One region of the Micromonospora sp. NPDC049102 genome, then DNA from elsewhere that is predicted to be linked to it. Evidence: riboswitches for the same ligand, from Rfam matches in the RefSeq annotation. Region 1 holds a riboswitch; each other region holds the start of a gene.
The links. A riboswitch is a leader RNA that binds a small molecule or an ion and turns the genes downstream of it on or off. The one in region 1 is predicted to bind cobalamin.
Positions count from the first base shown of each region.

Region 2: it holds a riboswitch for cobalamin, as region 1 does, so the genes downstream of both, cobN (cobaltochelatase subunit CobN) here and ACGFH9_RS06400 (ribonucleoside-diphosphate reductase subunit alpha) in region 1, are expected to answer to the same signal.
Region 3: it holds a riboswitch for cobalamin, as region 1 does, so the genes downstream of both, metE (5-methyltetrahydropteroyltriglutamate--homocysteine S-methyltransferase) here and ACGFH9_RS06400 (ribonucleoside-diphosphate reductase subunit alpha) in region 1, are expected to answer to the same signal.

Region 1 is NZ_JBICTE010000004.1:75,375-79,880, forward strand. Features, by position in the region: gene ACGFH9_RS06380 (hypothetical protein) at 1-130, shown strand, start outside; gene ACGFH9_RS06385 (histidine phosphatase family protein) at 256-885, opposite strand; gene ACGFH9_RS06390 (CbtA family protein) at 882-1,658, opposite strand; gene ACGFH9_RS06395 (CbtB domain-containing protein) at 1,649-1,852, opposite strand; cobalamin riboswitch at 1,887-2,026, opposite strand; cobalamin riboswitch at 2,181-2,399, shown strand; gene ACGFH9_RS06400 (ribonucleoside-diphosphate reductase subunit alpha) at 2,591-4,506, shown strand, end outside.
Region 2 is NZ_JBICTE010000009.1:95,453-99,958, reverse strand. Features, by position in the region: gene cobN (cobaltochelatase subunit CobN) at 1-2,578, opposite strand, end outside; cobalamin riboswitch at 2,861-2,990, opposite strand; gene ACGFH9_RS12350 (hypothetical protein) at 3,302-3,637, opposite strand; gene ACGFH9_RS12345 (RNA polymerase sigma factor) at 3,768-4,343, shown strand; gene ACGFH9_RS12340 (hypothetical protein) at 4,336-4,506, shown strand, end outside.
Region 3 is NZ_JBICTE010000043.1:23,685-28,190, forward strand. Features, by position in the region: gene ACGFH9_RS28550 (hypothetical protein) at 559-1,047, shown strand; cobalamin riboswitch at 1,158-1,374, shown strand; gene metE (5-methyltetrahydropteroyltriglutamate--homocysteine S-methyltransferase) at 1,493-3,757, shown strand; gene ACGFH9_RS28560 (hypothetical protein) at 3,685-4,056, opposite strand; gene ACGFH9_RS28565 (hypothetical protein) at 4,143-4,506, shown strand, end outside.

The DNA.
Region 1 (4,506 bases):
CGACGCCCAGTGGCGGTGGCGGGACCGGGCCGAGGATCCGCTGCTACCGCTGACCCAGCGGCGCGGGGCGGAGGTCGTCGTGCGCAGCTGCGAGGGCATGCTGGCCGAGTTGGCCGCCGGCGGTCGCTGAGCGGTCACGAGTCCAACCGGGACGCTGCGGCGCGCGTTTCCCCGCGATCAACCCATTGACACGACCGTGGTCTCCCGCCGCCGGCGAGGCATGTCGGTTGTGCGGCACATACGTCAGAGTCATATTCATACCTCTGTGGTATGTCGCTCACCGGCTCTGTCGACTGCCGAGGGTGACGGGGGCGCGCTCAGCCGGAGCTGCCATCGTCGGCCGTGGTCGGTGAGCCGGACGATCGCCAGCGGCGCGACGTCGAACTGCCGGTACGTCGCCAGTGGCAGATCCAGGGCGTGCACCAGCGCGACGCGGATCACGAGCGGGTGGGTGACGGCCGTGACCCCTCGACCGACGCCACGCTGGGCGTCCAGCCACCGACCGACGCGCTGGCGCAGCGCCGCGACCGACTCGCCACCGTGCGGTGCCGCGTCCGGGCTGGTCAGCCACTCATGCAGCGCCTCGGGTCGCGTCGCGGCGATGTCCTGAAGGGATCGACCGGCCCACTCCCCGTAGTCGCAGTCGGCAAGCGCCGACTCGACCGCGGGCGTCAGGCCGAGGGCGTACGCGGTCTGCACGGCCGCCGTCGCGGGACTGGACAGGCAGGCAAGGCCGTCGCCGGTCCGCCGGCACGGGTCGACGGGGGACAGGGCGAGGGCGGCGCGCCGGCCGCCCTCGTCCAGGCTGTCGTTCCCGCCGAAACGGGCCTGCCGAAGAGCGACGGTGTGCCCGTGGGCGACCAACCGCAGGCTGGTGGCGCTCACCCGGCCAGTCGTGCCTCGGCGACCGCGCGTTGACGGTGCATCAGAGCGGCGAAGAGCAGGCCGATCCCGGTCCACAGCAGCACCTGGGTGCCGAGGGACGCGAGCCGGAAACTCCACAGCAGCGTCGCGGGGAAGTCGCCGGGGACCTCCTGGAACGACGGCAGCACCACGTAGGAGACGACGGTGACCAGCAGGAAACCGCCGACGGCCGCGCTGGCGCGGAGCCACACCGGCGAGTGCGCGCCGACCGAGCGGTAGCCGAGCGAACCCGACCAGACCGCGACCAGGCCGAGTACCACCATCAACAGGTAGGTGACCGTGCGCTGGTCGATGGTGGACGGGTCGCCGACCGCCGGAGGGTTCGGTGGGTACTTGAGGAACGGCACGATCACCACGCCGAGCAGCGCGCCGCCGGCCAGTAGCAGACCGCCCCGCCCATCGTCGACGGTCCTGCGTCGCCGGCTCAGCAGGACGTACGCGGTGGCCAGCAGGCCGCCCATCGCGGCGCCGAACAGGCCGGTGGCCAGGAACAGGCCGCCGCGCTGGCCGTTCCGGCCGACCAGGGCGTCCTCGTCGTGCTGGTGCCCGTCGGCGGAGGATTCGGCGTGCGTGGCAGCCGCCGCCTCCTCGATGGCGATGGCCGCCTCGACGTGCGGTTCGCCGACGACGTATGCGAACGTTCCGGCGAGCAAACCTGCCACCAGGCCGGCGAGCAGGCCGCGCAGCAGGACCGTGACGAACGAGGGTGCGGTGCCGGTGCCGGTCAGTGGCACGGGACACCGAGCAGGTGCCGACCGTCGTGCATCAACTCGTGCAGGTACATGCCGCTGCGCGAGACGGCTCCCTGGTCGAAGGCGACGAGGTAGGTCAGCAGGGCGAGCGCGGCGACCGTGGCCAGGACCGCCCACAGCAGACGGGTCGGGACAGCGGGGTGCACCAGCGGCTGGCTGGACGTGGAGCTGGACATGCGTGCACGAACCTCCTCGGGGATGACGCGTCCCCATCGCAAGGCTGCGGACGACCGAGCGTCCTGGCTCGCGACCCCCGAGTGGGGACCGCTCACAGTGGCGCGACCGCGCCGGATTCTCACCGGCTTCCCTCGCGTCGCCGCAGATAGTGGATCGACCGTATCGGTGCCGGTTCGGCTCAGTCAAGCCGGCGGCGACGGCCGGACGCGCTGCCGCCCGACGTGCGCTCACCGGTCGACTCGAAGCTATCGACGGTGACCATCACCGTTGACCGCGACACGCCCGGACCCGACATGTGGGGTGTGACAAACGCAGCCGCCCCTATATATGGTGTCGAGCGCAGCTGGTTCGGCCGCTCATCCCGAGTGGTCGAGGCAAGAGGGAACCCGGTGGGAATCCGGGACTGTCCCGCAGCGGTGAGTGGGAACGACCGCCGCCATCAGCACTGGGCCACCAATCGGCCTGGGAAGCGACGGCCAGTAGGAGACCGGCTAGTACCGGTCGTGCCCGCGAGTCCGAAGACCTGCCAGCGCGCCGCGTACCCGACCCCGGGTGTGCGGCGGTCCGAGGCCGCGTGGGACGGCTGACGCCACCTGACCCACGCCGCGCCGGCGTGGCGTCCGACGGTGTCCGTCTCCTCGCGTCCGAGGGCCGTGAGGTCTCGAACTCCCGAGGAGTGAGTGGTGACAGTCACCGAGGTGGTACCGGTCAGCGGCGAAGCCCTGCGGCGGACACCGATGCAGGTCCGCAAACGCGACGGCGGCACCGAGGCCGTCGACGTCAACAGGATCGTCCGGGCGGTCGAGCGGTGGGCCGACGACCTGACCGACGTCGACCCGATGCGGGTCGCCACCCGTACGATCAGCGGCCTCTACGACGGCGCGACGACGGCGGAGCTGGACCGGCTGTCCATCCAGACGGCAGCCGAGATGATCGGTGCGGAACCGCAGTACTCGCGCCTGGCCGCGCGCCTGTTGGCCGGTTATGTCGACAAGGAGGTCCGTCGGCAGGGCATCGCCTCGTTCAGCGCGGCGATCCGGGCCGGCCACGCCGAGGGCCTGATCGGCGACGAGACCGCCGCGTTCGTCAACGCGCACGCCGAGAACTTCGACAACGCCGTCGACGCCGACGGTGACCGCCGGTTCGAGTACTTCGGCCTGCGCACGGTCTACGACCGGTACCTGCTGCGTCACCCCACGTCAAGGCTGGTGCTGGAGACCCCGCAGTACTGGCTGCTGCGGGTGGCCTGCGGCCTGTCGCGTACGCCCGACGAAGCGGTCGACTTCTACCGGCTCATGTCCAGCCTCGCCTATCTGCCCAGCTCACCGACGTTGTTCAACTCCGGCACCCGGCACACGCAGATGTCCTCGTGCTACCTGGTCGACTCGCCGCGCGACGAGCTGGACTCGATCTACGCGCGCTACGCCCAGGTCGCCAACCTGTCCAAGTTCGCCGGTGGCATCGGCATCGCGTACTCCCGGGTCAGGTCCCGCGGCGCGCTGATCCGGGGCACCAACGGGCAGTCCAACGGAATCGTGCCGTGGCTGCGCACACTGGACGCGAGCGTCGCGGCGGTCAACCAGGGCGGCCGACGCAAGGGCGCGGCCTGCGTCTACCTCGAGCCGTGGCACCCGGACATCGAGGAGTTCCTCCAACTACGCGACAACACCGGCGAGGACGCCCGCCGTACCCACAACCTCAACCTGGCCAACTGGATCCCGGACGAGTTCATGCGCCGGGTCGAGGCGGACGAGATGTGGTCGCTGTTCGACCCCGACGAGGTGCCGGAACTGCCGGACCTGTGGGGGAAGCGGTTCGACGCCGCGTACCGGGCGGCCGAGGCGCAGGGCCGCTACGTGCGGCAGCTGCCGGCACGTGAGCTGTACGGGAAGATGATGCGGACCCTGGCCCAGACCGGCAACGGCTGGATGACCTTCAAGGACGCGGCCAACCGGCTGTGCAACCAGACGGCCGAGCCGGGCAACGTCGTGCACCTCTCCAACCTCTGCACCGAGATCATCGAGGTGTCCAGCGACGCCGAGACCGCCGTGTGCAACCTCGGCTCGGTGAACGTCGCCGCCCACCTGAGCGACGACGGCATCGACTGGGAACGGCTGCGCGCCACGGTCCGTACCGCCGTGACGTTCCTCGACCGGGTCATCGACATCAACTACTACCCGACCCCGCAGGCGGCGGCGAGCAACCCCCGCTGGCGTCCGGTCGGGCTCGGGTTGATGGGGTTGCAGGACGTGTTCTTCGCGCTGCGGCTGCCGTTCGACTCGCCGGCCGCGCGGGAGCTGTCCACGCGGATCAGCGAGGAGCTGTACCTCACCGCGCTGGAGACCTCCGCCGACCTGGCCCGCCGGTTCGGGGCACACCCGGCGTTCGCGCAGACCCGGGCCGCGCGGGGGCGCCTGCAACCGGATTTGTGGGGTGTCGAGGGTACGCAGACCTCGCGCTGGGCCGCGCTGCGCCAGGAGGTCCAGGAGTACGGGCTGCGCAACTCGCTGCTGGTGGCGGTCGCGCCGACCGCGACGATCGCCTCGATCGCCGGCTGCTACGAGTGCGTCGAGCCGCAGGTGTCCAACCTCTTCAAGCGCGAGACCCTGTCGGGGGAGTTCCTCCAGGTCAACACCGCTCTGGTGCGCGAGTT
Region 2 (4,506 bases), on a different contig from region 1:
GCCGGGCCAGCAGCGAGTCGGCCAGGGCCACCCCGACGTCCCAGGCGTTGCGGCTGGGGATGGCCTTCGGGTCGACGGAGTAGAAGTTCCGGCCGGTGGGCAGCACGTTGACCAGGCCCCGGGTGGGCGAGCCGGACGGGCCGGGCGGCACGAACCGGCCGTCCAGCGCGCCGAGGGTGTTGCGCAGCTCGTCGGTGGTGCGCTCCAGTCGGGGCACCAGTTCGGTGCCGGCGAAGCGCAGCACGGCTGCGGCGTGCGGGATCGACTGGCCGGTCACCTCGGCGACGACGGCGTCGGCCGCGTCCACCGCCCAGTCCAGGGTCTCCATGCCGACGACCAGCCGGCGCGCGAGCCCTTCGATGAGGTCGATCGCGTCGGCGGCGGTGCCGGCCGGACCGTCCACCGCCTCGGTCAACGCCGTGGGCAGCGCGATCCGCTGGCCCGGCGTGGCGAGCAGTTCCTGTTCGTCGAGGCCGTACTCGGTGGCGAGAGCCTGCCGCAGGCCGGGCAGTGCCTGGGCGCCACCCCAGATCTGCGGGGCGCGCAGCACGGCGAGGACCAGGTTGACCCGCGGCTCACCGGTGGGCGCGTCGGCGAGGATGTGCAGCCCGTCGCGGATCTGCACGTCCTTGACCTCGCACAGGTAGCCGTCGAGGTGCAGCACGAAGTCGTCGAAGTCGTCCGCGTCGGGCATCGCCTCGGTGTGCAGGTCGTGGTGCAGCTCGGCGGCGCGTACCAGGTCCCAGATCTGCGCCCGCACGGTCGGCACCTTGGCCGGGTCGAGCGCCTGCACGGTGGCGTACTCGTCGAGCAGTTGCTCCAGTTTGGCCAGGTCGCCGTAGGTCTCGGCGCGGGCCATCGGCGGCACCAGGTGGTCGATGACGACGGCGTGTGCACGCCGCTTGGCCTGGGTGCCCTCGCCGGGGTCGTTGACGATGAACGGGTAGACCAGCGGCAGGTCCGCGAGGACGGCGTCGGGCGCGCAGTCGGCGGCCAGGCCGAGGCCCTTGCCGGGCAGCCATTCGAGGGTGCCGTGCTTGCCCAGGTGCACCACGGCGTCCGCGCCGAAGCCGCCGTCCGCGACCGGGACGGCGAGCCAGCGGTACGCGGCCAGGTAGTGATGGCTCGGGGGCAGGTCCGGGTCGTGGTAGATGGCGATCGGGTTCTCCCCGAAACCGCGTGGCGGCTGGATGAGCAGCGCCACGTTTCCGAAGCGCAGCCCGGCCAGCACGATGTCGCCGCCCTCGGTGTACAGCTCGCCGGGCGGCTCGCCCCAGTGCTCCCGCATCCGCTCGCGCAGCTCGGCCGGAACCGCATGGAACCACCGCCGGTACGTCTGCCCCGGTATCCGGGCCTCGGCGGCGGCCAACTGCTCCGGCGTCAGCCATTCGACGTCGTGACCACCGGCGGCGATCAGCGCGTGGATCAGCGCGTCACCGTCGTCGGGCGGCGGCGCGTCGCCCAGGTCGTAGCCCGCCTCGGCGAGCGCGGCGAACAGCCGGACCGCCGAGGCCGGGGTGTCCAGCCCGACCGCGTTGCCGACCCGGGAGTGCTTGGTGGGGTACGAGCTGAGGATCACGGCGATCCGCTTGTCGGCGGTGGGCACGTACCGCAGGCGAGCGTGCCGCACCGCGATCCCGGCCACACGGGCGGCCCGCTCGGGGTCGGCCGCGTACACCGACAGCCCGTCGGCGTCGATCTGCTTGAACGAGAACGGCACGGTGACGATCCGGCCGTCGAACTCCGGGATGGCCACCTGCATCGCCGCGTCCAACGGGGACAGCCCCGCGTCGCTGCCGGCCCACTGCTCGCGGGTACTGGTCAGGCAGAGCGCCTGGATGACCGGAACGTCCAGGGCGGCGAGCGCGCCGACGTCCCAGGCGTCCTCGTCGCCGCCGGAGGACGCGTCGGCGGCGACCGCGCCACCGGCGGCGAGCACGGTGACCAGGAGCGCGTCACAGCGGGCGAACAGCCCGAGCGGACCGGCGCCGCTGGTCAGCCCGCGCAGCGAGCCGCAGAAGATCGGCAGGGGGTTGCCGCCGGCAGCGCGGACCGCGTCGGCCAGCACGTCGACGAACGCGGTGTTGCCGGCGAGGGCGTGTGCCCGGTAGAAGACGATGCCGATGGTGGGCCGGTCCGGGTCGACGGGGTGCTCGCCGTGCACGCCGTAAGCCGGGGTGAGCGCGGGCGGGGCGAACCCCTCGCCGGTGAGCAGGACGGTGTCGGAGAGGAACCGGGCCAGCTGCCCGAGGTTGTCCGGACCGCCCTCGACCAGGTACGCCAGCGCCTGGGCGACGACCCCGGCCGGGACCGTGGAGACCGCCATCAGCTCCGCGTCCGGCAGCGCCTCGCCGCCGAGCACAACGGTGGGCACCCCGCCGGCGAGCACCGCGTCGAGGCCGTCCGGCCACGCCTGCCGACCCCCGAGCAGGCGTACGACGGCGAGGTCGACCCCGTCGAGCAGGGCGGGCACCTCGTCGGCCGCCACGCGGGCGGGGTTGGCGAGCCGGTACTCGGCGTTGCTGGCGCGGGCGGCCAGCAGGTCGGTGTCGGCGGTGGAGAGCAGCAGAATGTGCACGGTACGCTCCGGACGGTGACGTCGACGCGCTCGCGGCAGCGAACGGGCGACGTGGGATGGGCGCGGGGTTCAGCGGGCACCGCGACCCGGTCCGCTCACCGGCGCGCGGCCGGCGGCGACGGGTGGCGTGGCGCGGAACTCAGCGGGAAACGGAGTCGATGCCGATCGCGGCGACGGCACAGCTGCGGTGCGGGGAACGGCAGCAGCCGTCGATGATGGAGACGCCAAGCGTCATCGGGTCCTCCTCGGGTGTCCACGCCCTGGGGTACGTCCCGACGGCCGAAGTATCCTGGCTTCCGGATCGATGCTCTCCCCCGGCCTTCCAACCGCAGACACACGGCCGTGACTCACGAGGGGGGATCGCTCCCCGGTGACAGTGGCGGGACCGCGTCGGATTCGCACCGACTTCCTTCACTGCCGTCAGGCCGCGAATGCTGCCACACCCCCACGCTGCGGGTCAACGCCGCTGCGGCCCGCCCAGCAGGCGCGCGTCGCCGTGCTGCGGCGGTGGACACCGCCGCAGATGCCCCCGCCTCGATGCCCGCCCTGTTGTTCGCCACCCCGCTGCCCGCGTCCCATGCCCGACATCCTTTGCTCTGCTTCCCCACAGGCAACGCGGACGGGGTCGCACTGGCGCCTCTGGTGAAGCAGAGCAAAGGATGCGCAGAGCCCCCTGGCCCGCGTCGGCGGCAGGACAGGGGTGGGCTTGCGGCCGGATGTGTCTCAGCGGGCGCGGCGCTCCGGGTGTGCCCGATTCCACACCCGCATCCGCTCGGGATAGCCGGTGCGGGCCGCCTCGTACAGCGGTACCGCGTGCTTGCGGGCGATGTCGCCGGCCGCCCGGGGTGTGCCGGTGCGGCGGCGGATCCACTCGCCGTCGTGGGCGATCGCGACCACTGTGGTGTCGGTGGCGGTCGTCTCCGGCTCCAGGTAGAACTCCACCCCGCGCCGGCTGGCGACGAACGCCTCCAACGCGGCGAGGTCGTCCCGGGTGGCCTCGCGGTCCAGCTTCGTCGGGGTCGCCTCGGCGCTTCGTGACCGCCGGTTGAACCAGCCCATGCCCAGCCCCTCTCCTTCGACTCCACCTCCAGTTCAGCACCGATTCCTGGCAATACGCTGCACGGCGGGTGGGAAAAATCTGACTCACCGGGTCCCGGGCGGAACCCGACACGCGCGGGCGGTGTCAGCAGTGCGACCCAAACCGGAGGTTCCCCTGGACGACGACGTGCTCGTCACCCGCGCCCGAGCCGGTGACCTGGAGGCGTACGACCTCCTGGTCGCCCGGCACACCGCGTCCGCGTACCGGACGGCGGTGCTGCTCGGCGCGGGACCGGACTCCGAGGACGTCGTCCAGGAGGCGTTCGTGAAGGGGTACCGCAAGCTGTCCCGGTACCGGGGGGAGGCGTCCTTCCGCTCCTGGCTGCTCGCGATCGTCGCCAACGAGACCCGCAACCTGCACCGGTCCCGCTCGCGCCGGGACGGCCTGGTCCTGCGGGCGGCGGCGGCCCACTCGCCCGCGATCGCCGGGGACGACGCGGTCGGCGCGGTCCTCGCCGGTGAGCGCCGCGCCCAGCTGGTGGCGGCCCTGCGCCAACTGCCGGAACGGGACCGCGAGGTGATCGTCTGTCGGTTCCTCCTCGACCTCGGCGAGCAGGAGACGGGCGTCATGCTGGGTTGGCCCCGGGGAACGGTGAAGTCGCGGACCTCGCGGGCGCTGGCGAAACTGCGCGCCCTGCTCGTCGACGAGGAGGCGCACCATGGATGACCTCGGCCGGGACGCCGGCGACCTCGACGCGGAGCTGCGCGGCCTCGAAGCCGAGTTGCACGACCTCGGCGCCTGGCTGGCGGCGCCGGACGCGCCGGACGTGACCGCACGCGTACACGACCGTCTCGTCCGTGACGTACGCGGACGGCGTCGGTGGCGGTCC
Region 3 (4,506 bases), on a different contig from region 1:
GGCGACTACAGCAACGCGTTCACCCAGTCCTTCGCAGCGCTGGCGTTGGACCGCGCCAAGGGCGCACCGGCGGCGGTGACGTTCCTGGCCGCGAGCCGGTGCGGCGACGGCGGTTTCCCGCTGCTCTTCGGGCAGGCGACCTGCGTCAGCGACGTCGACGCCACAGCGATGGCCGTGCAGGCTCTGCTCGCGGCGGACCGGCCACTCGTCGCGGCCTCGGCGGCGCAGTGGCTCGTCTCCGTGCAGAACAGCGACGGCCCGTTCTCCACCAACGGCGTGCCCAACGCGAACAGCACCGGACTCGCCGCCCAGGCGCTGTCCGCCGCCGGGCGATCACTGCCGTGGCTGCGCGCTCGCCAGCACCTGATCAGCCTGCAGGTGAACTGCACGGGGGCATCCGCCAATCGTGGTGCCATCGCGTACACCTCGGGGGGGGTTCGACGCGAGCACCGCTGTTCGGGCCACCGCGCAGGCCGCACCCGGCATGGCGGGCACCGGGTACGCGACCCTGTCGGCCGCCGGCGCCCAGCCGACCGCGCCCGTCCTGGCGTGTGCGCCGTGGTGACCGCCCCGCGGGTGACGGCTCGCCGACGGATCGCGCTACTCCTCGCGGCCGTCGTCGCCGGCGCCGGTCTGGTCGCGGTCGATCCGCTCCCGCGCGCTGCACACGCCGCAGCGTGTACGCCGGGGGCGGGCGTCACTGTGGTGGTCGACCTCACTGCCTTCGGCCTCGGTGCGCAGACCGGCTGCCGGCTCGGGGACCCACCGACCGGCCTCGCCGCGTTGCAGGGGGCCGGCTTCACCGTCACCGGTACACAACGGTGGGGGCTGGCCTTCGTCTGCCGCATCAACGGCTACCCCCTCCCCGCCGCCGAACCGTGTGTCAACACGCCACCTGCCAGCGCGTACTGGTCGTACTGGCACGCCGTACCCGGCGGCACCTGGTCCTACAGCACCCTCGGCGCCAGCAGCTACAACCCCGCGCAGGGCACTGTCGAAGGATGGCGCTTCGGCTCCGGGCAGGCTCCGTCCATCTCCCCGCCGTAGCGGGCCTCGGCCGGGAATCCGGGTGCCCGGATTACCGGCCGGTCCGGTGGCGGGCGGACGACAGGGAATCCGCCTGTGACTGCGGCCCTGAGGATCAGCTCGCAGGCCGTACGATGGTCGGCAGTGCTGGTTCGCCGCACCGTCACGGTGCGGCGTCGCAAGAGGGAACCCGGTGGGAAACCGGGACTGCCCCGCAGCGGTGAGTGGGAACGACAGCCGTCATACGCACTGGACGCGTGAGCGTCTGGGAAGCGACGGCCAGTAGGAGATCGGTCAACCCGGTCACGCCCACGAGTCCGAAGACCTGCCCGCACCGCGTACGCGTCCGCGTGCGCCGCCGTCGACCTCTCGGGAGGGTCAGGGCGAGGCCCGGTCGTTGGTCCGTGCCCTGCCGTGTCCCTCCAGTGTGGTCGGTGGTCGACCTCGAGGGAAGGACACCTGTTCCGTGACCACACCGTTCGGGCTGAGCACCGTGCTCGGCTATCCCCGCATCGGTCCGCACCGGGAACTCAAGCACGCCGTCGAGTCCTACTGGGCGGGCCGGATCGACGCGAACGCCCTTCAGTTAACTGCCGCCAGCCTTCGCGCAGACGTGTGGCGCACACTGCGCGACGCCGGTCTGGACGCGATCCCGTCGAACACGTTCTCCTTCTACGACCAGGTACTCGACACCACCGTCCTGGTCGACGCGGTCCCCGACCGGTTCCGCCGCCTCGGCCTCGGTGACCTGGACACCTACTTCGCCATGGCTCGTGGCACGGAGTTCGAGCCGGCGCTGGAGCTGACGAAGTGGTTCGACACCAACTACCACTACCTGGTGCCGGAGGTCGGCCCGGACACACCGTTCACCGCTCGGCCCGACAAGGCGGTACGGGAGTACGCCGAAGCCAAGGCGCTCGGCGTCACCACCAGACCGGTGCTGGTCGGCCCGGCGACCTACCTCCTGCTGTCCAAGGCCACCGAGGACGCGCCCGAGGGATTCCGACCGTTCGACCGGCTCGATGACCTCATCGCTGTCTACGCCGACATCCTCGGCACCCTGGCCGGTGCCGGCGTCGAATGGGTTCAACTCGACGAACCCGCGTACGCCGCCGACCGCACCCCGCAGGAGATCGCCGCGCTACGCGCCGCGTACCGCCGGCTCGGCCTCCTGAAGCACCGCCCACGGTTGTTCGTCGCGTCGTACTTCGGTGACCTCGGCGACGCGTTGCCAGCGCTGTTGGGCACCCCGGTCGAGGCGGTCGGCATCGATCTGGTCGCCGGGCCAGGCAACCTGAACCGCCTCGCCGCCGCCGGCCCACTACGCGGGAAGACGATCGTCGCTGGACTGGTCGACGGGCGCAACATCTGGCGAACCGACCTACGCACCGCCACCGCGACCGGCGCCGTACTGACCGCTCTAGCCGACCATGTCGCGGTGTCGACAACCTGTTCGTTGCTGCACGTGCCGGTGGACCTCGCCGCCGAACCCGATCTGGACCAGGACCTGCGTGGGCGGCTCGCGTTCGCCCGGCAGAAGGTCGACGAGGTCGTCGCTCTCGGACGCGCACTGCGCGACGGTGTCGGCGCCCTGCCCCCTGCCCTGCCCGCGACCCCGGCGGCCTGGCGTAACGACGGGGTCCGAGCCCGACTGGACGCGTTGCGACCCGAACACGTACGACGGGGCCCATACGCCCAACGGGCCGCCACTCAGCAGGCCCGACTGGGTCTCCCGCCGCTGCCCACCACCACCATCGGATCCTTCCCGCAAACCGCGGAGCTGCGGCAGGCTCGCGCGGCGCACCGGGCCGGTCGGCTCGACGACACCGGCTACGCCGAGCGGATGCGCGCCGAGGTCGCCCACGTCATCGCTGTGCAGGAACGTCTCGGGTTGGACGTGCTGGTGCACGGCGAACCGGAACGCAACGACATGGTGCAGTACTTCGGCGAGCAGCTCGACGGGTTCGCCGCCACGGTCAACGGCTGGGTGCAGTCGTACGGCTCCCGGTGCGTACGCCCGCCCATCATCTACGGCGACGTCACCCGGACCGGACCGATGACCGTCGACTGGTCCACCTACGCGCAGTCGCTGACGAACCGACCGGTCAAGGGCATGCTCACCGGACCGGTGACGATCCTGGCCTGGTCATTCGTCCGCACCGACCAACCCCTCGCCGACACCGCCAACCAGGCCGCCCTCGCACTACGCGACGAGGCCCGCGACCTGGAAGCCGCCGGCATCCGCATCATCCAGGTCGACGAACCCGCTCTGCGGGAGACACTGCCGCTGCGCCGGGACGAGCAGCGCGCCTACCTGGACTGGGCTGTCCGGGCGTTCCGGCTCGCCACCAGCGGAGTCGCCGACGCCACCCAGATCCACACCCACCTGTGCTACTCCGAGTTCGGCGAGGTCCTGACCGCGATCGACGCCCTCGACGCCGACGTCACCAGCATCGAAGCGTCCCGGTCGAAGATGGAGATCCTCGACGATCTGCGCACCACCGGCTACCAACGCGGCGTCGGACCCGGCGTTTACGACATCCACTCCCCCCGCGTACCGGAACAGGCGGAGGTCACCGACGCGCTACGCCGCGCCGTCGCCGCGGTGCCCGCCGACCGGCTCTGGGTCAACCCCGACTGCGGCCTCAAGACCCGCGGCTACCCGGAGGTCGAGCAGTCCCTGACCCGTCTGGTCAGCGGCGCCGCCGAGATCCGCAGCACTCTTACCTGAGCGCGCGGTGGGGCGGCGGCACGCCGCCCCACCGTGGCGTGCGACAACGCGCATCCGATGCCCGCGTCGGCCAGGCGGGTCAACCCGCCTCGACGGAAACCCGTTGAGCGCGGGAATCCGGCCGCCACGGACAGCTCGCCGATGGTCCGTTCGGGCGTAAAGCCACACGGCCCGAACACCACCACGTCCGGGGCCAGGTCGGCGATCACGGACCACAGGTGTGGGGTGCTGTGCGCCCCCGGACCGAGCAGCAACGACCGGCCGCCCGCGAAGGCGATCTGCTCGGGCACCATCCGCACGAGCCGGACACCCTGTCCGCCTGCCGCAGGCTTACACGAACAACACTCATACCTCCCCGCAAGCATCTCCCGATCGTGGAGGTCCTATGGCGACCAGGGCGGCGGCAAAACCGGGACGGAGCACTCTTTCGTCCTGGGCTGCCGGGCAGCGGAAGCTACGGCCACAACGGTTCACCCCGGCTGCGGATGGACTGCGCTTCGCGTTCTACGGCCGGATGTCCACCGTCGACTTCCAGGATCGGGCGTCGTCGTGCCGGTGGCGACGCGACCACGCCGGCGACCTGGTCGCCGGTCATGGCCGGATCGTGGTGGAGTTCTTCGACGAGGGCGTCTCCCGCCGAGTGCCCTGGCCGGACCGGCCGCAGGCGTCACGGCTGCTCGACGCCGTGATGGACTCGGCACGCGGTTTCGACGCGATCGTTGTTGGGGAGTACGAGCGCGCCTTCCACG